DNA from 3 places in the Bradyrhizobium sp. 137 genome. Region 2 is predicted to be linked to each of the others. Evidence: predicted binding sites of a transcription regulator. Region 2 holds the regulator's gene; each other region holds the start of a gene.
What was found. Region 2 encodes PhoB, which activates phosphate uptake and scavenging genes when phosphate is short. Its sites were predicted from a motif close to TGTCATNNANCTGTCAT; they were not measured.

Region 1 (2,250 bases), on a different contig from region 2:
CGGCGAGTTGTTGGAGGTGCGGTAGAGCGTCTGCTTGATCGCGACTACATCTGGGTCGCGCGCGGCCTGCTGCAGAAACTGCACCACCACGTCGAAGGATTCGTAGGGGTGATGGACGATGAGATCCTTCTGCCGGATCGCAGCGAAGACGTCGCCGGCATGCTCGCGCACGCGCTCGGGATGGCGAGGCACGTAAGGGGTGAATTCGAGGTCGGGACGGTCGAGACGAGTGAGCTGCGAAAGCTCGTTCATGGCGAGCACGCCGTCGACGAGAAACACCTCGTCGTCAGCCGTCGACAGCGCATGCTGCACGAAGCTGCGCAGCTGCTCCGGCATCTTGGCGTCGATCTCGAGCCGGATCACCGACCCGCGGCGGCGCCGCTTCAGCGCGGTCTCGAACAGGCGAACGAGGTCTTCGGCCTCTTCCTCGATTTCGAGCTCGGAGTCGCGGATGATGCGGAAAGCGCCCTGGCCATGCAGATTATAGCCGGGGAAGAGACGGTTGATGAACAGGGCGGTTGCCTGCTCCAGCGAAATCAGCCGGACGGCCTTGCCTTCGGCCGGCAGGCGGATGAAGCGGTCGATCTTGCCGGGCATGCGGATCAGGGCGTTCATCTGCTTGCCGTCGGCAGCGCGCGTGAGCTGGAGCGCGATGGTGAAGCCGAGGCTAGGAATGAACGGGAAGGGGTGGGCCGGATCGATTGCGAGGGGAGTCAGCAGCGGGAACACGTTATTGAGGAAGTAGTCCTCGATCCAGGTCCGTTCCGGCTTGGTGACGTCCTTGCCGTCGACCAGGACGATGCCGACCTCGGCGAGCGTGCCGCGCAGGTCGCGCCAGATCGCCTGCTGGTCGGAGGCAAGTTGGGAGACGGTACGATTGATCAAGGCAAGCTGCTCCGACGGGGTCAGGCCGTCCGGGCTGCGCTCGGCAATGCCCTCGCGCACCTGGGCCTTGATGCCGGCGACGCGGACCATGAAGAACTCGTCGAGATTGTTTGCCGAGATCGACAGGAATCGCACCCGCTCCAGCATGGGATGGCTGGGATTGACCGATTCTTCCAGGACACGGCGGTTGAAATGCAGCCAGGACAGCTCGCGGTTGATGAACCGTTCGGGGCTCGAAGCGATCGCCGGCAGGCTCTCCGTTTCCGGGGCTTTTTCTTTGATTTCAACAGCTTGCGCAGAGTCCATGAGAAGTCGATCCATCCAGTTCACCCCAATTGCGACTTACGCGCAAAATCGGTGGGAGCATGTGTTAGAGCGATGACGTTTCGATGACATTGATGTTCCGCCGCTCCGCCGCGTCAAGCGGCTGGTGCCAGCGAACTGGTCAGACGTCCCGAAGCAGCTCGGCCGCCAGCGCCCGGGTGACGGGGCGGCCAAGCCGCAGGGCCTCGCTGTCGAGCAATTCTACCGCCTGCCGGGCGGCGGCCGAGGATCGCTCCAGCCGGGTAGCGAGGTAGCTGACGATGTTCTCATCCACCGTGAGCTGGCGGTCAGCGCAGAATTTGACGATCAGGCCGCGGAAAAGCTGGTCGTCCGGCGACAGCAACGCGACCACCGGCACGGCGCGCAGACGCGAGCGCAGGTCGCGAAGCTCGATCTCGAGCGATGCGGGTAGCTCGCGCCCGGTGAAGAGGACGTAGGCGCCATCCTCGCGGGCGAGGTTCATCAGGTGGAAGAGGGCGCGCTCGTCAAACTCTTTCGCCTTGAGATCTTCGACGACCAGCGCTCCGGTCGCGAGCGCGCCCGGGACCGCGGCGGCGGCCAGCGCATTGGCCGTGGTCGAGCGGGCGCCTGATACCTCGGCCCAGATCGCGGCGAGATGGCTCTTGCCACTGCCTTCGGGGCCGGTCAGCCACATGATCCGGTTCGGCCATTCCGGCCAGGCGTCGATCAGGCCGAGACCGGCCGCGTTGGCGGGGCCCTCGAGGAAATTGTCCCGGCTGAGGCTTTCCGCATGCGGAAGCGAAAACGCCAATTGTCGGGGATGAACGCGGCCTGCCACGCTTGCCTTGCTCCATGCCGGCGTCCCGGCCTCGTTTGGATTCGACTTTCGAGCGGGAGTTGGCCTTTTGCGGGGCCACATCCACTCATTTGGCCTCGATCGTGCTCATGTGCCGCAGCCACTCGACGAGATAGAGCGACACCGAGGAGAGCGTGAACACCGTGACGAGGCCCATCAGGATCGTATCATAGGGTGCCGGCTTGAAGCCGAAGGCAAGCGCCGCCAGCACCAGCGCCGCGAAT
Region 2 (2,250 bases):
CTTCAGAAGCGCATCGAGGAGCGCGCCGTGCTCACCATCGCCCGCCGCCAGCCGATGGCGGTGGATTTACGCGAGATCGTCGGCGCCATGCGCGTTGCCACCGATCTCGAGCGCATCGGCGACCTCGCCAAGAACATGGGCAAGCGCGTTGCGGCGCTGGAGACGGACTTCCATCCGCTGAAACTGTTCCGCGGCCTGGAGCACATGACCGACCTCGTGCAGCAGCAGGTCAAGTCGGTGCTGGATGCCTATGCCGCGCACGATTTGCCGGCGGCGATGGCGGTGTGGAAGGGCGACGAGGAAGTGGACGCCATCTGCACCTCTCTGTTCCGCGAGCTCCTCACCTATATGATGGAGGATCCGCGCAACATCTCGTTCTGCATCCATCTGATGTTTTGCGCCAAGAACATCGAGCGCATCGGTGATCACGCCACCAACATCGCCGAGACCGTGTTCTACATGATCGAGGGGCAGGCGATCACCGACAAGCGGCCGAAGGGCGACATGACGACCTTCGCCACGACGGTACCGAATACCTAGGGAGCGACGACAACATGGGCGCACGCATTATGGTGGTTGAGGACGAGGAAGCTCTCACCGAGCTTCTCCGTTACAACCTCGAAGGCGACGGCTATGACGTGGAGACGGTAATGCGCGGCGACGACGCCGACACCCGCCTCAAGGAACACATCCCCGATCTGATCGTGCTCGACTGGATGCTGCCGGGACTGTCCGGCATCGAGTTGTGTCGGCGGCTGCGCACCCGTCCCGAGACCAAGCAGCTCCCGATCATCATGCTGACCGCGCGCGGCGAGGAAAGCGAGCGGGTGCGGGGTCTTGCGACCGGCGCCGATGACTACATCGTCAAGCCGTTCTCGGTGCCGGAGCTGCTCGCGCGCGTGAAGGGCCTTCTGCGGCGCGCAAGCCCCGAGCGGCTCGCCACCGTGCTCGCCTATGGCGACATCGAGCTCGATCGCGACAAGCGCCGCGTCGCGCGCTCGGGCCGGCCGATCGATCTCGGCCCGACCGAATATCGCCTGCTGGAGTTCTTCCTGGAGCATCCCGGCCGCGTGTTCTCGCGCGAGCAGCTGCTCGACAGCGTCTGGGGCCGCGACATCTACATCGACGAGCGCACCGTCGACGTCCATATCGGCCGCCTGCGCAAGCTGCTCAATCTCGGCCGCGAGCAGGACCCGATCCGCACCGTCCGCGGCGCGGGTTATGCGCTGGATGATCGGTTTGCAAAGGCGGAGCAGACGTAGGCCCAACTGCGTCACCAAGCTCGGTCGTCGTCCCGGACAAGCGTAGCTCCCGGCAACGCGCAGCGTTGTCCGGAGCGAAGCGCCGATCCGGACGCATAGCCACAGGACGTGGTTGTTGCGCGAAAAGGTAACTCCGAGTCCCCGTAACCACGGCTTGCGGTGGCTATCGGTCCCGGTCCGGCGCTTCGCTTGTCCGGGACGACGTCGGGTTTGTTGCGCCGTCACCGCGTGACGGCTGCCGGTTCGATCTCAGGAAATAATCACCGCGTGCTCGGCTTCGGTGCCGCCCGCCGGCGATCCGCTGCCGGCTGATAGGCGACGCGCGAGTGCTGGGCGCAGTAGGGCAGGCCTGACAGCGCCTTGCCGCCACAGAAGAAGAAGTCCGGGCTGGAGGGATCGCCGACCGGCCAGTGGCACGTCGCCTCGTTCAATTCCAGCAGCGACAGCCGCTGACTCATCGGCACCACGTTGTCGTAGGTGACCGGTTCGGCCTCCACCTCGACCTCGAAGGCCTGCGCCAGCGCGGTGTTGCCGCGCGAGATCGGCCGGGTCACCCGCATCATATGCTGCGCGGGCCGCGCCTTGCGCGGCCGCGGCGCTGCCGATGAAGGGCTCTTGGCGCGGCCCGACAGGCCGAGCCTGTGCACTTTGCCGATCACGGCATTGCGGGTCACATTGCCGAGCTCGGCCGCGATCTGGCTGGCCGAAAGTCCGGCCTCCCAGAGCTTTTTCAGCTGCTCGACGCGATCGTCGGACCAGGTCAAAACCGTCATTGCACCCTTTCCCTCGTTGCGCGCCGCCATCCTGGGGCCTCACAGCGAATGCTTAAGCCTTGAAAAACCCGTGCCGTCAGAATCCCTTAAGGCTCGCCGGGCGCGTGACTGACGCCCGAACGTTTACGCCGGTACATGAGGACTCTTGGGATCAGAACCGCTGCACGAGATGTCGTATCTGACAGTCCAAACGCTACAATATGGCGTGACTCCCG
Region 3 (2,250 bases), on a different contig from region 2:
GGTCCGTCTCCGCGCATTCAAATGAGAGCCGGATTCGCGGAGAGAACCCCGCACCCGTCTCGCCGCTCCGCGGCGAGCCACCCTCTCCCACAAGGGGAGAGGGGAAGAGGGCGGCAGCTCACCCGTTGTCCACCAAAAACTCCACCCGCTCTGCTGCAAACCGCGAGTGCTTGGTCACCAGCGGCTTGCCGTCGAGAGCGTGGTCGGTGGCATCGACCACCAGGATCGGTCGTCCCAGTGCAAGATCGAGCCGGGCGGCGTCAGTCGCGTCGATGATGCCGGCCGTTATCCGGGTCGCGCCGCGGCGGTAGTCGCGAATGCCGTAGTGCTCCAGCAACTTCGTCATCGAGCGCGTCGCGGCGAACACGGCGCCTGCGCCCGGAAACAACTCAGCCGACAGCCAGGTGGTGGAGACGCAGATCGGCGTGCGATCGGCAAGGCGGATCGCCTCGATCCGCACCAGCGCCGCGCCGGCCTTCAAGCCGAGCTCGCGCGCCAGCTCCCGGGTCGCGACCTCATTGGAGGTCTCGATCAACTGGCCGCGCGGCTCGCGGCCGCCGGCGCCGACGATCTCGGAGAACCGGGTGCGCGAGCGCAGCGGATAGGCCAGCCTCTGCGCCTCGACATAGGTTCCGCTGCCGCGCTCGGCCCGGACCAGGCCGCGCTCGGCCAGCGCGGCCAGCGCGCGCCGCACGGTGTGGCGGTTCACGCGGTAGGTTTCCGCGATCTCCATCTCGCCCGGTAATTTGTCGCCGGCGGCAAAGCGGCCGTCGGCGATACCGCGCTCGATGCCGTCGGCGACGAGGCGCCACAGCGCGACGCCCGACGATGCAGTGTCTTGCATGCTCATATCGCTGGTCAGCCTAGCTCAGAAATCAGGCCTTTGTCACGAAACAGTCATGGCGCTCCTTTATGAAGTTGTCTAGTATCATAGACAACTTAGAATCGGCAAGTTCGGTGGATTTCGTGACCCAGCAGAATAACCAGCAAGCCCAGCGCAAGGCCGCGATGGCCGTGCTGGCGCACGCGGAGGCGGGCGAGATCGCCGCCCGCCTCCGCGCACTCGCCCTGCCGGCCCATCAAAATCTGCGCGAAGGCGAAAACGGTCTCGTCATGCTGCGCGGCCGGGTCGGCGGCGACGGCGCACCGTTCAACCTCGGCGAAGCCACGGTGTCGCGTGCGGCGGTCCGGCTTGCCAGTGGCGAGGTCGGCTTCGGCTACACGCTCGGCCGCGATGGTGAGAAGGCGCGGCTGATCGCGCTGTGCGACGCGCTGGTGCAGTCCAGCGATTTTGGCGCAGCCGTCGAGCGCGAAATTATCGCGCCGTTGCGCGAGCAGCTTATGACGATGCGCCAGCAGGCAGCGGGGAAGACCGCCGCGACGAAGGTTGATTTCTACACCATGGTGCGCGGTGAGGGGTGAGATCATGACCACGATTGCGGAACTGCCGCCGGGTTTCGCCGACAGGGTTCTGTCGGCGCAATCGACCTTTCGTTCGGTCATGGATGCGATGGCGCGGCCGGGTTCGGTCCAGCGCATCGTCCCGACAGCCGGAGCGCCCCATACGATGATGCGCGGCACCGCCGCGATCGCACTGACGCTGTTCGATCACGACACGCCACTCTGGCTCGATGCGCGCATGGCAGAAACTTCCGACGTGATGAAATGGCTCAAGTTCCACACTGGCGCGCCGGTGGTGCAGGACACTTCGATTGCCAGCTTCGCGCTGATCAGCGACGGCGCGGCGCTGCCGCCGCTCGAATGCTTCGCGCTCGGCACCAACGAATATCCCGATCGCTCGACCACATTGATCCTTCAGGTCGATAGTCTGGGCTCGGGACGCAGCGTCGAGCTGCGCGGCCCCGGCATCGATGGCACCACGACGCTCCAGGCGTCGATCAAGCCGTTCGACCTGTTCGAGCGCCTGCGGTTCAACGAGGCGCTGTTTCCGCGCGGCCTCGATGTGGTGCTGGTTGCCGATGATGCGGTGGTTGCGATCCCGCGCACCACCCGCGTCGCGAACAAGGAAAGCTGACCGCATGTATGTCGCAGTCAAAGGCGGCGAACGCGCCATCGAGAACGCCCATCTCCTGCTTGCAAACGCGCGGCGCGGTGACCCAAGCGTTCCGGAAGTCACGCTCGATCAGATCTCGGAGCAGCTCGGCCTCGCCGTGGACCGCGTCATGAGCGAGGGCTCGCTCTATGACCGCGAGCTCGCCGCGCTTGCGATCAAGCAGGCGCGGGGCGATC

Region 1: the regulator PhoB is predicted to act here: its motif matches at 1,264-1,280, upstream of IVA78_RS33995 (RNA degradosome polyphosphate kinase).
Region 3: the regulator PhoB is predicted to act here: its motif matches at 885-901, upstream of phnF (phosphonate metabolism transcriptional regulator PhnF).

What each region holds. Positions count from the first base shown of each region.
Region 1 is NZ_JADPKU010000129.1:302,367-304,616, forward strand. It holds gene IVA78_RS33995 (RNA degradosome polyphosphate kinase) at 1-1,191, opposite strand, end outside; gene IVA78_RS34000 (DnaA/Hda family protein) at 1,331-2,008, opposite strand; gene IVA78_RS34005 (CDP-alcohol phosphatidyltransferase family protein) at 2,094-2,250, opposite strand, start outside.
Region 2 is NZ_JADPKU010000055.1:54,458-56,707, reverse strand. It holds gene phoU (phosphate signaling complex protein PhoU) at 1-540, shown strand, start outside; gene phoB (phosphate regulon transcriptional regulator PhoB) at 555-1,262, shown strand; gene IVA78_RS16695 (GcrA family cell cycle regulator) at 1,523-2,035, opposite strand.
Region 3 is NZ_JADPKU010000067.1:27,543-29,792, forward strand. It holds gene phnF (phosphonate metabolism transcriptional regulator PhnF) at 119-850, opposite strand; gene phnG (phosphonate C-P lyase system protein PhnG) at 958-1,422, shown strand; gene phnH (phosphonate C-P lyase system protein PhnH) at 1,427-2,035, shown strand; gene IVA78_RS21200 (carbon-phosphorus lyase complex subunit PhnI) at 2,040-2,250, shown strand, end outside.